2 regions of the Salegentibacter haimaensis genome follow, and region 2 is predicted to be linked to the other one. Evidence: riboswitches for the same ligand, from Rfam matches in the RefSeq annotation. Region 2 holds a riboswitch; the other holds the start of a gene.
The links. A riboswitch is a leader RNA that binds a small molecule or an ion and turns the genes downstream of it on or off. The one in region 2 is predicted to bind thiamine pyrophosphate.

Region 1: linked by a shared signal. The riboswitch ahead of ACW6QP_RS01905 (class I SAM-dependent methyltransferase) and the one ahead of pnuC (nicotinamide riboside transporter PnuC) in region 2 are both predicted to bind thiamine pyrophosphate.

The regions. Positions count from the first base shown of each region.
Region 1 is NZ_JBSYGH010000001.1:399,245-407,345, forward strand. Features, by position in the region: gene ACW6QP_RS01885 (DUF4832 domain-containing protein) at 1-1,184, shown strand, start outside; gene ACW6QP_RS01890 (PKD domain-containing protein) at 1,201-2,064, shown strand; gene ACW6QP_RS01895 (acyltransferase family protein) at 2,107-3,204, shown strand; gene ACW6QP_RS01900 (Gfo/Idh/MocA family protein) at 3,242-4,606, shown strand; TPP riboswitch at 5,094-5,188, shown strand; gene ACW6QP_RS01905 (class I SAM-dependent methyltransferase) at 5,251-5,973, shown strand; gene ACW6QP_RS01910 (AIR synthase-related protein) at 5,973-7,022, shown strand; gene ACW6QP_RS01915 (thiamine phosphate synthase) at 7,019-7,657, shown strand; gene ACW6QP_RS01920 (Trm112 family protein) at 7,654-7,920, shown strand; gene ACW6QP_RS01925 (hypothetical protein) at 8,044-8,101, shown strand, end outside.
Region 2 is NZ_JBSYGH010000007.1:52,977-61,077, forward strand. Features, by position in the region: gene ACW6QP_RS08245 (chloride channel protein) at 1-578, opposite strand, end outside; gene ACW6QP_RS08250 (C40 family peptidase) at 687-1,268, shown strand; gene ACW6QP_RS08255 (L-lactate MFS transporter) at 1,381-2,652, shown strand; gene ACW6QP_RS08260 (hypothetical protein) at 2,983-3,204, opposite strand; gene ACW6QP_RS08265 (hypothetical protein) at 3,479-4,780, opposite strand; gene ACW6QP_RS08270 (PH domain-containing protein) at 4,937-5,317, opposite strand; gene ACW6QP_RS08275 (DUF2200 domain-containing protein) at 5,472-5,837, opposite strand; TPP riboswitch at 5,951-6,059, shown strand; gene pnuC (nicotinamide riboside transporter PnuC) at 6,114-6,719, shown strand; gene ACW6QP_RS08285 (acyl-CoA dehydrogenase family protein) at 6,688-7,713, shown strand; gene ACW6QP_RS08290 (fasciclin domain-containing protein) at 7,763-8,101, opposite strand, start outside.

The DNA of each region.
Region 1 (8,101 bases), on a different contig from region 2:
AGGGTGAGGCTTTATCTCAAAATATGCTTAATTCTTTAAAGAATGAAAAAGTGACTTTGATTCTTAGAGTCTATTATTTCGATAAATTCAAAGATTCACCACTTAGTCAGGCCGAGCTTGATTTAATAGCAGAAGATTTCAATCGCATTCGTAAGGCAGGTTTAAAAAGCATTCTGCGTTTTGCTTATACTAATCAAATGGATGGTGAAGACGCTCCTATTGAGATTGTAGAGCAACATCTCGACCAGCTCAAAGATGTAGTGATCTCAAATTCAGACATCATCCCTTTCGTGCAGGCTGGTTTTATTGGTGCCTGGGGAGAATGGCACGCATCGAGCAACAATTTAACGACACTCGAAAACAAGCGGCGTGTGGTTAACAAATTGCTGAATACCTTTCCAGAGAGTGTACAAATTCAGCTTCGTAGACCAAAATTTAAACGTGAGATTTTTGAATATACTCAGGCCATCGATGGGAATGTGGGTTATGGTAATTCAGATATAGCCCGGGTTGGTTTTCATAATGATTGTTTTATGGCCAGTACTTCAGATTATGGTACTTACGACAATGTTTCAGAAGAAAAAAAATACATTAGTGATGAAGCATATTTTGTGCCTACGGGAGGAGAGACTTGCCCGCCATCTGGAATACCTTTAGCCAGCTGCACAACGGCAGAGCAGGAAATGAGTCTTTTAAAATGGACATATTTAAATTTAGACTATTATGGACCCGTCTTAAATGGTTGGAGAAATTCGGGTTGCTTTGAGAATTTTGAACGTAAATTGGGCTATAGATTGTCTCTAAGTAAAGCAAAACTTCCTAAAAGCCTTTCAGTTTCAGCTTCTTTAGATTTGGAATTGAGTTTTAATAATGATGGATTTGCACCGGTCTACCTCAGTAAAGATGTCTTCCTGGTATTCAAATCACAAACAGGGAACGAAACCTACGAGAAACCTCTGAATATTGACCTTAGGCGTATAGTACCTGACGGTTCTCTAGATTTCTCAGATTCTATTTCTGTTTCCGGAATACCTGCAGGATCTTATAAGCTTTATTTGGCAATAAAAGATGAAGCAGATAACTTAAAAGATATTTTAGCCTATAACATTCGTTTGGCCAATGTTAATACCTGGGATGATACAGTTGGTATAAATGATTTAAAGCATAATCTGGAAATACAATAATTTTATACGTAATACTATGAAAACACTAATTAAATGCTTGATTTTGTTGAGTTTTATCTCTTATTATAGCTGTGCCAGCGATGATGATGGTGCAACAGAACTAATGCCCGTGGCTGATTTCTCTTTCTCTAACGATGGAAGCACCTTCTCGTTTACTAACTTATCGCAAAATGCGACTTCATATCGATGGGATTTTGGAGATTTAAAGTTCTACGGCGATGAAGAAAACCCGGTCTATACCTATGATATTGGAGGAGAGTTGACAGTCTCCTTAACTGCAATTAATGAAAATGGGCAGGAAGATTTTATATCAAAGACTATTCAGGCTCCCGAAATAATTATTATAGATATTAAAATAGATGGTGGATTTGATGATTGGAATGATGTAGACTATGCATATGAGAGTCCAGATCCTACCAAAGGTTCCATGCAAAAGATGAAGGTTTGGGCCAGGGGTGAAAAGATCAACGTGTACCTTGAAGGGAATACCACTATGAATATGGCTATTGTAGATATGTTTATAAATTCTGATGGAGATGCCTCTTCAGGATTTTTACATTCAAACTGGCCTGCCTCCTCAGGTGCCGACTTCCTGTTTGAGGGACCCTTTGTAAGCAATGGTTGGGGGGCATTTTACCAGCATATAGATCCTAACGGCGGTTGGGGTTGGGCAGCCATACCAGGTTCAGGTTCCAATCTTACGGTTTCCGATCTAATCGTTATAGATGCGAATACACATGCGCTTGAGTTTTCAATGCCCAAATCTCAATTTGGTAGTGTAGGCGATAGTATAGGGCTCGCATTTACAGAACTAACTGAAGGCTGGTCTGCAGTGGCAAATTTCCCCGACGACGACTCTTTTGTAGTTATTGAACTGTAACCTTTAAGCGTTTTATCTTTTAAAGACTTATAGAAGCACTTAATGATTAAAAAAAAGGATAGATTAGATTCTATTGATGTCCTAAGAGGTTTTGATATGTTAATGATCATTGTGGCAGACAAATTCTTTTATCATTTAGATGTAGCGGCCGGGATAAGATTTACTGGTTTTTTAGCCACTCAATTTTCACACCCCGATTGGTACGGATTTCATTTCTACGACATCATTATGCCTTTGTTTTTATTTCTGGTAGGAGTCGTAATTCCGTTCTCGATAGATTCAAGACTGAAAACTGGTCAATTATCCCGCAGGCTTCTTAACCTTCATGTCTTAAGACGATTTTTAATTTTATTTGTTTTAGGATGGATTGTGCAAGGGAACCTTTTAGAATTTGATTTGAACTCATTTAAAATTTTTAGCAACACCCTACAGGCTATTGCGGTAGGCTATGTTTTTAGTACTCTAACCTATATACACCTATCCAGAATTAGCCGGTATGTATTTTTTGCAGTTTGCTTGATTATATATGTGCTATTACTCGAATTTATTCCTGTTCACGGCCACGCTATGGGTGTAGTTGAACCTGAAATAAATCTCGCGATATATGTCGACCGCTTAATTTTCGGAAAATTTGATGATGGTTTACAGTATACCTGGGTGCTGTCCTCTCTGGGCTTTGTAGCGACTACCTTATCCGGATTGTTTGCGGGAGAATTTATTAAGGAAAATGCCCACTTAGAAAAGCGACTAAAAAACCTGATTCTGTACGGAGGCCTACTTCTTATAATGGGAATCTTTTTAAACGCCATACATCCGTTTATAAAAAAGATCTGGACCTCAACTTTTGTTCTTATCACCTCAGGGATCTGCACATTAATGTTGGCACTATTTTTTTGGGTTATTGATATCAAAAAACAAAAGAGTTGGATCCTACCATTCAAAATTATAGGCTCAAATGCGATAGTTGCCTATGTTCTATCGCACGTCATCAATTTTTCTGGTATAGCAGACCAGCTTCTTTTTGGATTAAAGCAATTTTTTAAAGAATATTATGAAAGCATTACAGTACTTGGTGGGTTTGCAATTCTTTATCTATTGCTTTGGTACCTGTATAAGAATAATTCACTTATTAAAATTTAATCCTTAATTGTAAAAACCATAGTCAATATTATATCCTATGAACTCAAGAAGAAATTTCATCAAAACATCAGCAATTGTAGGTACAGGTGTGACGCTAGCTCCTAATCTCGTGTTTCCTTATAATCGGAAACCCTCAAAAGATCGTTTAAAAATAGCCTTTATTGGGGTAGGACTTCGGGGAACCAATCATCTGGTTAATGCAATTCATCGTGAGGATACCGAGATTACGGCCATTTGTGATATTGATCCTAAAAGAATTGAATTAGCGCTGGATCTTATTCAAAAAGATAATCGAAAAAAACCCCTGGTTTTTGATAAAAATGAGAACGATTATCTTAATCTGCTGGACTCTCCAGCAGTTGAGGCGGTTGTAATTTCAACCCCCTGGTTATGGCATACAAAAATGGCCGTGTCGGCTATGAAAGCAGGAGTTTATTCAGGTCTCGAAGTCTCAGCCTCTCAAACCATCGAAGAGTGTTGGGATCTTGTAAACACCCACGAGGCAACTGGTACTCACATGATGTTTTTAGAAAATGTGAATTTTAGAAGGGACGTTTTAGCCGTTTTAAATATGGTAAGACAAAATGTTTTTGGAGAAATGCTCCATTATCGATGTGGATATCAACATGATTTACGTGAAGTAAAATTTAACGACGGAAAGCAGCCTTATGGAGGTGGTGTTGAATTTGGTGAAAAGGGCCTTTCTGAAGCGCGCTGGAGAACAAGGCATTCTGTTCTGCGCAATGCAGATACATATCCCACACACGGGGTAGGACCTATTGCAGCTATGGCCGATATCAACCGGGGTAATCGCTTTACCAGCATGACAGCAAATGCGACAAAAGCAGTAGGTCTTCATAATTATGTGGTAAATCATGGGGGTCCCGATCATCCCAATGCGAAAATTAAATTCAAGCAAGGCGATGTGATAACCTCTATGATCGAATGTGCAAACGGAGAGACCATAATTGTAACTCACGATACTAATCTACCCAGGCCTTACTCACTTGGTTTTAGAGTACAGGGGGCAAATGGACTTTGGGAAAAAGATGGAGACCGTATTTATATAGAAGGAAAATCAAAGCCGCATACCTGGGGCGATTCAGAGGAGTGGCTCAAAAAATACGATCACCCGGTGTGGCAAAAATATGGTGAAAAAGCTGACGGTGCCGGGCATGGTGGGATGGATTACTTTGTAATGAAAGCTTTTGTTGAATCTGCTCTCGAAAATGTAGCTCCACCAATTGATGCCTATGATGCAGCTGCCTGGAGCGCAATAACTCCTTTGTCTGAAGCTTCAATCGAGAATAATGGAGAGCCCCAGGACTTTCCAGATTTTACAAGAGGTCAATGGGTAGCCCGGAAACCTTATGATTGGATGAAAGTAGAATATGGTAAATGATATCATTTGAAAAAAGAGACTAAGTGAAATTAAGTCTCTTTTTTTATCTCTGAAAGCTAAGAATATTTTTTGATCTATAGCTGATTACGGTTTAATTAAAGTCTTTTGATTAATTTAAATAGGTGCTATTAGATGTATTGACTACCTACTTAAGCCCTGGCCAGAAATAGCGGTTTACCTCAAGTCATTGTTTTACATCTAATATTTTGAACAAGCTGTTGCTCCTTTTTTTATATAAATTAAAGTTCTATTCGAAAGTAAGATGGTTCTGGGGGTAGTTAAGCTGCACCAAACGGGGCTATATAGTATAGATTTAAACTAATTAAAGAGCCTGCAAGAACTAAGCTTGTTAGAAGATGCATCTATACTTATTGGATTAGAAATGTTTGTTATATGGGTTGTGCCCATCCTTTAAATTATTTAAAAGACCAATAACTAAATTTTATATAAAATTGATAGTGAGTTAAAATTTAACTAGGTTTGTGCAACATAACGCACGGGGTGCCATCTAAAGAGTGGCTGAGAATATACCCGAGACCTGATTTGGATAATGCCAACGTAGGGATGCCGGCCAAAAGACCTATTTTCTGTTTTATTTCCGTTGTCTTATCCTAAAATGAAGTTTCATTTTTTAATTCGATACTATGGAAATAAAAGAATCTCAAAAAAATCTTATTCCTCAAAGTCAGCAGACCTGGCAAAACCGACCTGAATGGTTCTTTAATCGTCAGCATACAGATACCTATGAACAGTGGTACGAAGGGCGTTATAAACGCGCCGAGGTCTGGCAGAAAAAAATAATGAAAGATCTGGTATCTGCAGATTCTAGAGTGCAAAGCCTTCTCGAATTTGGTTGTGGAACTACCCGGTTTACCCGTTGGTGGCAGGAAATAGGTATTGAGGCTACGGGAGGTGATATTTCGCCTTTAATGCTCTCTCAGGCCATCCATCTTTTTAATGGCGATTTAGTCATGGCCGATTCACATCACATGCCCTTTAAAGATCACAGTTTTGATTGCCTGGCTTTTATTACCACTTTTGAATATTATAAAGACCCCGTTAGAGTGATACGCGAAGCGGCCAGGGTAGGGAAATATGGAATAGCGATGGGAATGATGAACCGGAATTCTCCCAAAGTGGCTCGCAGAAGAATACAGGAAATCTTCGGAAAAAATCCCTTTTATCTAACCGCAACTTTTTATACACCTCAAAAACTTACTGCTATAATTCAGGAAGCTCTGCAAGGTAGAAATTATACAATACGTTGGAAATGTACGGGTCTTCCCAAATGGTTTCCGGTACAGCAATGGAATGTTCCAATTGGGGATTTCTTCGGTCTATATGTTCAATTTAACGATGTGGACTAATGGGTGAAAATCTTGGAAAAATAGAGCGTAATCTGGTCGATGGTTTTATTAAACAAAAGTCGGGCTTTAAACGAGATGAAGTAAAACTGGGACCCGGTTTTGGACAAGATGTATCCCTGGTTGAACTTCCCGGGGAGATGACTTTGGCTATGACCAGTGATCCTTTATCATTAATTCCCGGGCTGGGTCTTGAAGAATCTGCCTGGCTATCTGTGCATCTTATGACCAACGATATGGCTACCACTGGCTTTGCGCCTATGTATGGCCAGTTTGTGCTCAACCTTCCAGCCAGCTTTTCTAAATCAGACTTTAAATTATACTGGAACCATATTCATAATATCTGTGAAGATATCGGAATTGCGATTACCGGTGGTCATACCGGTTTCATCGATGGTCAAAATTCAACCATAGCCGGTGGTGGTACTCTTGTAAGCCTGGCTCCCAAAAGCAGTATGAAGCTTTCAAAGAATGCGAATGTGGGAGATTCAATACTGGTGACTAAATCCTGTGCAATCTCATCGGCCGCCATTCTGGCAATGAGTTTTCCTGAAACGGTAAAAAATAAGGCAGGCATAGATATCTATTGGCAGGCCTGTGAGAGCTTCTATCACACCAGTTCTTTAAAAGAAGCTCTGACCGTTATGAATGGGAATGCAGATAAAATTACTGCCATGCACGATGTGACTGAGGGCGGGGTGCTTGGTGCAATCTATGAAATGGCGGTAGCCTCCAACAATGGCGCCCAGGTGCATGATGAACTGCTTCCAATACAAGACATCCAGAAGCAGGTTTGCGATATATTTGATCTGGACTCACGCTTTTGTGTCGGGGCGGGTTCTATGATTATTTCCTGTACACCCGGAAATGAGAGAGAAATTATTGAAAGTTTAGGAAAACAGAATATTACCTGTGCCCAGGTGGGAAAATTTATTCCATTCGATGGTGGGATAAACCTGGTTGTCAATGGCCAGCATACAAAAATGAAATATTACGAGACAGATCCATATTGGGAAGCCTTTTTTAAAGCCTCTAATTTGGGATGGAAATGAAATATAAAATACAGAAGGGAGGTGTCTACCTGGTTATAGACCCTTCTATGGAAGAAAAAACACTCCTGTCACGAATGGAGAAGGCTTTACATGAAACTATCGTAGCTGTACAGATCTGGGATAATTTTATGAAAGACCAGGACATCCTTGCTCTTGTAGAAAAGGTCTGTAAACTTTGTCATTCCAAAAAGGTTCCTGTACTCATTAATAACCGATGGGAATGCTTGAGTAAGTCCTCGCTTGATGGGATTCATTTCGATGAAATACCAGCAAATATTGAGGCTATTCGAAAACAGGTAAATAGAGCATTTTACGCGGGCCTCACCTGTAATAATAATTTGGAATGGGTTGCCTGGGCACAGGATCACAACCTTGATTATATCTCATTTTGCTCGGTATTTCCTTCTGCTACGAGTAATAGTTGTGAGCTGGTTGAATTCGATACTATTAAGAAGGCCAGGGAATCTTATTCAATTCCTATATTTCTTGCAGGAGGTATAAGTCCAGAAAACATACAAAATCTGGCCAATTTAGAATATGAGGGAATAGCGGTGATCTCTGGAATCATGAATGCAGAAAATCCCAGGAAGGCCGTTCAGAATTACTTGAATAAAATAAATCAAAATAGACTATGAGATTAAAAACAACAGAAAAACTATGTTGCCCTTTCGACAAGGCTGACCTTAAACTCAAGATAATTACTAAGGACACCGATGAAAAGATTCTTGAAGGATTTTTCACCTGTTCTCAATGTAAAAGGATATATCCGATTGTAAAAGGAATTCCAATTATGAACCCCGATGAATACAGGGAGCCTGAATTGGAAAGGCCACTGCTTGAGAGTTGGAAGAACCAGCTTGAAGGCAAAGCGGTTGAGAATTTTAAAATAATAGAATAAATATCTTATAAACTTATTTTAGTAATTCAGAAAAATTAGTGTTTTTCCCAGAAGTTGCAACATCACAATTTATGCTTCGTCTTTTTGGTAGAATGGGCCGTGGGCCTCATAAAACCAATTCAAATGAAAACAATTTTTACGCTTTGCCTGTTATGCCTGTCTTTAAGCTTGCAAGCTCAAA
Region 2 (8,101 bases):
TATTCCACCGCGTATTTGTGATGAAGAATTTCCAGCGAAAACAAGCTTCCGCCCAGGGGAGCACCAAAAAGTGCCGTAAAACCCGAAGCCATCCCTGCGATGCTCAAAGACCTTAATTCCTCTCCTTTCAGTCTGAAAACTTTTCCCAGCCATGTGCCGGTAGAGCCGGTAACCTGCACCAGAGGCGCCTCTGGCCCCAAACTTCCCCCCGATGCCACGCATAAGAGGGAAGATAAAATCATAGAGGGATTGTTTTTTGGATCCAGCCTGCCTTTATTAAATCGAATATTGTTGACTATGAGATGTATCTCGCCCGGGTCTCCAATAAAATGAATGATAAGTCCGGCCAGGAGTCCTGCGATTGCCATCACCGGAATCAACAGCCAGCCTTCAAAAAAAGCTAAACTGTGAGTGAGATATTCTAGAATAATCCAGTAGACTCCGGCAATCACCCCCCCGATCAACCCCAGCAAAGCCCAGAGGAAAAAACTTCGGCTAAAAACAAATGGATTAATTCGTATCGGTTGATCCAGAATATTTAGATAAGTTATCAGCCTTCTTTTTTGTCGCAATTTCACGTTCCGGGGTTAATTTTCGATTAAAGCCCGCAATTTACAGATTAATTGCTGAACCAAAAGTTTAACGGCCCTGCCTCATTTTTTCTGGAAAAACCTACATTTAAACAGATGAAAAAACACAGGCTCAAAAATACCGGCAAAATCATTTTTTTAATTCTGCTGTTTTCTGCTGTAGGTTATATCACTTATTTCGATACAGAAGAAGCCGAAGTCAAACCTGAGAAGGCAATGCCTCAATCAACAGTGGAACCTAAAGAAACTGATTCTGAAATGACTACTGTAGCATCTAAACCCGGCCTTAGAGACAGTTTGGTGGATTTCAGTGAAGATCTTTTAGGCACGCCCTATGTTACGGCGGGAAATGGAATTGAAGGTTTTGACTGTTCCGGCTATGTCTACTATGTTTATCAGTATTTCGATATCGAAGTTCCCCGAAGCACTTCGGGTTACGAAGATTTTGGACAGGAAATCCCGATTGCAGAAGTCGAAAAAGGCGATTTGTTGCTATTCTTAAGTCCCACCCGAAACGCGATTGGCCATATTGGGATCGTCACAAAAGCGAATGGCACCGCAAGTGAATTTATTCACGCTTCTTCGGGTAATTCTATGGAAGTGATTACTACCAGCCTCTCCAGTCCCACCTATATCCGGAGATTTGTAAAAGCCGTTCGGGTACTTCAGGATTTATAGTTTTCTCAAATTATTAGGATAATCAGGAAAATATTAAGTACTTAAGCTTTAAAATTTTTGGCAATCATTAAGCTGAAACAAATATTTTGCTTTATCTCTATTAAACCTACTTATGAAAACTACTAAAAACAGATGGTTGATCGCCCTGTCGGCCATTTGCATTCATCTTTCCATTGGCGCAGCTTATGCCTATAGCGTTTATACAATTCCTTTAGTTGAATCCCTGGACTGGAGCGTTGCTTCGGTGACTATGGCTTTTACAGTGATGATGACTCTCGGCGGAGCCTCTGCTGCGGTCTTCGGAAGATTCGTAGAAAGAAGCGGACCTAGGAAATCGGCTATCCTGGCGGCAATACTTTTCGGACTGGGCCAGGCGGGCTCGGGCCTGGCTGTTTCCCTGGATTCTCTACCCCTGTTTATTTTTAACTACGGATTTCTAAGTGGGGTTGGACTGGGAATAGGTTATATCTCCCCGGTTTCTACCCTGGTTAAATGGTTTCCCGACCGCCGCGGACTGGCCACCGGAATGGCTGTACTGGGCTTCGGGACCGGAGCGCTTATCACTGCGCCGGTAGCGGCCTATTTGATGGATGTTTTAAGCATCTCAACCACCTTTTATATCCTGGGTTCCTGTTATTTTCTTCTGATGATGTTTGGGGCTCTGTATATTGCACCCCCACCCAAATCCTGGAAACCTGCAGGCTGGAAAGAGACAGTAGGCCCGGGCCCCGGAAAAAGAATCAAAGACCTGGCTTACCTTGGCGCCAGAAAAGCGGTTCGCACCAAACATTTCTGGATGCTTTGGGCAATGATGTTAATCAATACCAGCGCCGGAATTATGATGATCTCGGTGGCCTCCCCAATGGCACAAAGTATTGGCGGGATGACTGCAGCTGCGGCGGCAGTGATGGTGGGCTTGATGGGAATTTTCAATGGAGCCGGTCGCCTGGGTTGGGCGGCGGCTTCAGATTACCTCTCCCGGCCCGTAGTATTTATCATATTTTTTGTGATTCAGCTGGTGGCTTTTATAAGTCTGCCTAATATCTCCAGCGCCCTGCTTTTTCAAATCCTTATCTTCCTGGTGGTAAGCTGCTATGGCGGCGGATTTTCAAATCTTCCGGCTTTTATCGCCGATCTTTTTGGCACTAAAGAACTCGGAGCCATACACGGCTATCTTTTAACCACCTGGTCTCTGGGCGGACTCATTGGTCCAACCCTGGTGGCACAGATCCACGCTTTTACCGGGAGCTATATTCCCGTTTTCCACGTATTCACCGGCCTCATTATTCTGGCATTTATAATCGCATTATTGCTAAAGAAAGATGTGCGGAAAATTCAAAAAGAACAACAACAAGCTCTGGAAAACGATGAGGTCAGGGTTTAAATTACTTCTTATGATCCAGGCGCTTTTCTTTGCGGTCTCGGTAATATTTTCTAAAGAAATATAGCACTACTATACTATAAACGGTATAACGCAGAGGATTTATCCTTACATCAAAAATAAATGCCAGGATTAGATTTGTTACAAGCAAGGCTAAACCGATCAAATAAATAAGCTTTAAAAATATGGGCTCTGATTTTATAAAGTCTTGCGTGCTTATCATTTTTAAAACCTTATTCTTATAATAAATCTTTATTTAAACTTTTCGGATTTTGTCGTGTATCAAAAAATGTGAGTAAATAAATTATTGAGAAAAAATTACCTTTCTACTCATTATCTATGTTGACGCATAAACGATTCGTAGTTTGAAGATTTGCCTTCTTTTATTTGTTTTTTGGCAAGCTTGATTTCTTCCTTTTGATCGGAAGTTAACTCCTCCCAAAAATCAGTATTTATTTCCTTCTTCAAAATTTCTTTGATAGACTGAATTATCCTGGGATCGTTAGTACTCAATAACATTTTTGCCAATTCTATTTTCTCCGCTTGAATATTCATTCTCTTATCATTTCTAACAAAAATAAGAAGTCTTCTCCTAACTTATTTAGTGGAAATTCTTTTCATCGTTTAAAATACTGGCTCAATTAAATTCCAATTCATTCTTCTCAAAGAAACTATACTTTTTAGTACAGAACCTAATCTAAAAGCCCTTCTAATACCAATGTATGTTGCTGAAGAAATCTTTTTTAATTTCCTATTCGTACTTCGTTGCTTATTTAAAATAAAAAAGCCACCAGAAAGGTGACTTTTTTTATAGCTTAGAGTTTTGATTTTAATTTCCAGTAAATAAATTTTCAAACGGGGCATACTCCAGTTGAATAATCGAAGATTCTGCATTTTGAAATTCCTGAATAACTGCATTATAATCCAGGTTATTATTCAATACAATTCCGTTGCGATGCGATTTCAAGGTGGAGAAAAATTTCACTTCAAACCACACCTTGTCTAATACTTCCTCCTCTTCGGCTGTTAGCTGATCTTTGCCGTCTATGATAAAGCCCATTTTCTTCCGGGCCAGGTTTTTAATTTCACCGGCTGCTTTTTCATTGGTAGGCATATTTCGTAATGCTCCTATCATATAAATGACTTTCCCGTAATAAACTTCCTCAACGTACTCATTTCCGTATTTTAATTCAAAAAGAGATGAATCATTCTCCCTTTCTTCAGTAAGGCTTTGACTCTCTTCGAGTGCAGGAACGAAAGAATTGCTGCCCTTCTTATACTTATAGTTTAAAGTAAGAACTTCATCTTCGGTAACCGGATACTGCTCAATAATTGATTGGTAGAGCTCTGTGTTTACTGCGAACTTCGTTGCAAAAGTGGAGTGATCGTAATAAAAGTCAGAGAAATACCTATAAACCGGAATCTCCTCAACAGGGTCTGCATCGTACTGCCAGCTTGGATTATGAGAAAAAGATTCGTCTATCTCACGATAGTTCCCTTCGGGATTATCAAATGGGTTAGCCAGCGGAACCTGGTTGCTCGTTAGTATTCCGGTACCCACAGCCTCGGTATAGGGATAGACCTGGTTCAGAATAATCACCCCGTCTTTTTTGATGCTAACTGTTCTGGTGTCTGCATTTTTATCAAAAACAGTTAAACTTGATGCGCTATTATCGGTCCTGGTAAATTCTACAGCGGCCAGGTCGCCTTCCTCATATTCAAATACAGAGGTGCCTTTTTCGCTATATACTTTTTTTATTGAAGGCAGGCCATTTTCATATTCGGTTTCAAACCAAAGATCACCTTCGCGGGTATAATATTTGGACCAAAGAGGTTTATTGTCTTCACTTCGGCTTACTTCCATATATAAATGCTGCTGCTCTGTGCTGGAATAGATTTTAGCCGATTTTATATACCCGTTTTCGTAATATTCGAACTCATCATCGGGTTGGTCCTGGCTGTCTATATGTTTAGCCTCTTTTATCCAGCCGTTCGAATAAGTACTAATAATCTGGAAATAATCACTGGATTCTATGGAATAATCGGTTTGTTGAATATTGTCATCTTTCTGGCAGGAAGAAAAAAGAAGGATCGCTAAAACTATTAGAGATTGAAGCTTGCTTTTAAACACAGTATGTTTTTTTGGATTTTTAATTTTGAATGCACAGCCGGGCAAAATGCCAAAGGCTTATCCAATGAGTAGGAATTTTCTGAAATTTGTTACAGAATAATCATCTGAATAGTTCACGCCTTATTTCAATTTATGGATGGTGACGGCAACCGGGGATTATTTTTTATCCTGGATTATATTTATGCCTGGATTGATTTCCCTGATTTTTTGAACAAAAGATTCATTAGATTCGGGACTTATATAGATTTCATCGTACTTGTTGTACTTAATGATCAATCCCTTTTTGGCTAAAGCCGGTTTTAATCCCACCCACAAGGTTTTTCCGACAACTATTTCCCGAATTTTATCAATTTCAATTTTACCTTTTAGGGGTCCACTTCGATAAAGGAAAAATTTATCAGTTAATTCATAATTTGTTGAAAGTAATGCCCAATAGAGTGGTATTAAAAATAAAAGCATCACTAAATCGGGCAGAAGAAAAACAGAAGTTAATGCTTCCCCTTTTAAAATACGATAGAATATAATCCCTACGATCAAGCCGGTTAAACTATAAGTTATCACCTGAAATAAAATACCTTTTTTGGCTTCAAACCTCATCTGTTGTACTTGAATTCTATAAAAATCTTCTGAAGGAATTATTCCCAGGTGCTCTTTCCGCTACCTAAGAATCATTAATCTATAGCCGGCATTTCTATCCTTCCCTCAATATCTTCTCCATTTTTTTGCCTTTGGCCAACTCGTCTACCAGTTTGTCCAAATAGCGCACCTTTCGGGTAAGCGGCGTTTCGATCTCTTCGATGCGGTAGCCACAAATCACGCCTTTAATCAGTTCGGCATTTGGGTTGAGCCTGGCCTGTTCAAAAAATTCTTTAAAAGTTGATTTTTGAGCTATATGCTGCTTGATTTCCTGTTCATCAAAGCCGGTGAGCCAGCTAATTACCTGGTGTAATTCGGTTTTGGTTCTGCCCTTTTTCTCAACTTTGGTTACATAATGCGGATAAACCGAAGCGAAAGTGAGTTCGGCCATTCTTTTGTCGTGTTCGGGAGTGGTGGTCATAGCTTTAGAAGTTTTTCAATTTTAAAAATGAGGATTTTTGCCAGGATTAGCGATAGTTTTTTCAGTATAAAAATAGCAGTCGGTCTGGAATTCAGCAAAATAATTATAGCTTTGCGGTAGAAATGGGGTGCTTGCCACAGGCAGGCTGAGATGATACCCGGGAGTTTTTGCTCTGAACCTGATCCGGATAATGCCGGCGTAGGAATTTCCAAAAATTGAACTGCCCTGCTTTTCAGTGCCTTCATCTCCTCATTTCATTGGAAAAATAAGATGACAATGATCGAGGAATTTTTTTTTCAACTCACCTGGCTGCAGGCTATAGGAACTATTTTCGGAATTACCCAGGTCTTGCTGGCCCGGCAAAACAATATTCACAACTATCTTTTCGGTATAGTTTCTATTCTCATCAGCCTTTGGGTGATGTACCGCTCAAAACTCTATGCCGATATCCTGCTTAACCTCTATTACCTGGTAATGAGTATCTATGGTTGGTTTTTCTGGAAATACGGAAGCCGTAAAAAACAAACTCCCATCTCCTACTCCGATAAATTTGAAACCCTCACCGCCCTGGGCATCGTGCTGGTTTGCTTTAGTATAATGAGTTACTGGCTGCGTTTTCACACCGATTCTGATGTGCCTTTCTGGGATTCGGCCGTGAGCGGATTTGCCTGGGCCGGGATGTGGTTAATGGCCAGAAGAAAAATTGAAAACTGGATATTTCTAAACATAAGCAACAGCATCGCCATCCCGCTGCTTATCTATAAAGAACTGTATATCTATGCCGGCCTAACCGCCTTCCTCTTTATCGTGGGTACTTCTGGATATTTTAAATGGCGAAAAATTATAAGAAATGAAAGAGAACCTCAATTTGCAGGAACTTAAGCAATATGATTTCAGAAATCCTGAATTTTCCAAAAAACTGCTGGACCAGATTTCCCGACTCAATCTCTGGAATCTTTGGGTGCCGAAAAGCTATGGCGGCCTGGAGTTTTCCTTTTCTGAAGGACTTCAGGTTCTCCAGAAACTGGCGAGGATAGACGGCAGTTTGGGCTGGACGATCACCCTGTGCAGCGGGGCCAATTATTTTATCGGAAACCTGAAGCCTGAAGCTGCTAAAGAAATTTTTGTCCATCCTTCTTCAACAATTTTGGGCGGCAGCGGAGGCGTTTTTGGAACGGCCGAAAAACAGGGTGGAAATTATAAAATTTCAGGTACCTGGAAATACGCTACCGGTGCGCCCTACTTAAGCCATTTTACCCTCAATGCAAAAATCACCGAAAATGGCGAAGTTCTTCGTGATGAAAATGGCGACCCGAAAATTCGCTCTTTTGTAATTCCTTCAGAAAAAGTGGAAATTATCGACGACTGGACAGCGATGGGATTAAAAGCCTCAGCCACCCAGTCTTTTAGGCTGAAAGATATCATCGTACCTGAAAATCAAAGTTTTATTTACAACGAATTCTACCTGCCTCAGCCAATTTTTAAAATTCCCTTTGCGGTTTTTGCCGATTTAACGCTCTGGGTAAATTATATAGGTATGGCGACTCATTTTCTTTCTGAAGCTGAAAAACTAAAAGAAGCACAGCACTTCAAAAAGCTAAAAACTCTTTTGGTTACCGCGAATAAAAAAATCGCACATTTTGCTTCAGCTATTGAACAAACGATTTCTACAAATGAAAGCCCTAAACAGGGTTTTAGGGAGGAGATTCACCTTGATGCGGCAACTTCAGTCAAACAAATTTCAGCAGCGATAATCGAAATTTATCCTAAGCTGGGAATTGCAGCCTGCAGTGAAGATCATAGCATCAACCAAATTTTCAGGGATTATTTCACCGCCACCCAGCATCATATTTTTACTAAAAAACAAAACCCCTGAGCCTTCATACCCAGGGGTCTTCGCAATAACAGCTAACAAGCAACAAATTTTACATTTCAGGAAGGATAACAGTATCCAAAGCGTGAATTACTCCGTTATTGGCCTGCACATCTACGGCAACCACAGCAGCGGTTCTACCATTGGCATCGGTAAGGGTCACAGGATCTCCAAGATTCACGGTAAATGAATCTCCCTGTAAAGTTTCAACCCTCATTCCATCACTAAGATCTGAAGATCTCACATTGGCATTAGCCACCACGTGGTAGGTCAAAACAGTCGCAAGAGTTTCAGAATCAATATCATCTAAACTAGCTACTCCTAGTTCGTCAAGTAAAGCTACAAAAGCATCGTTGGTAGGGGCAAAAACAGTAAAAGGTGCAGGAGCTTC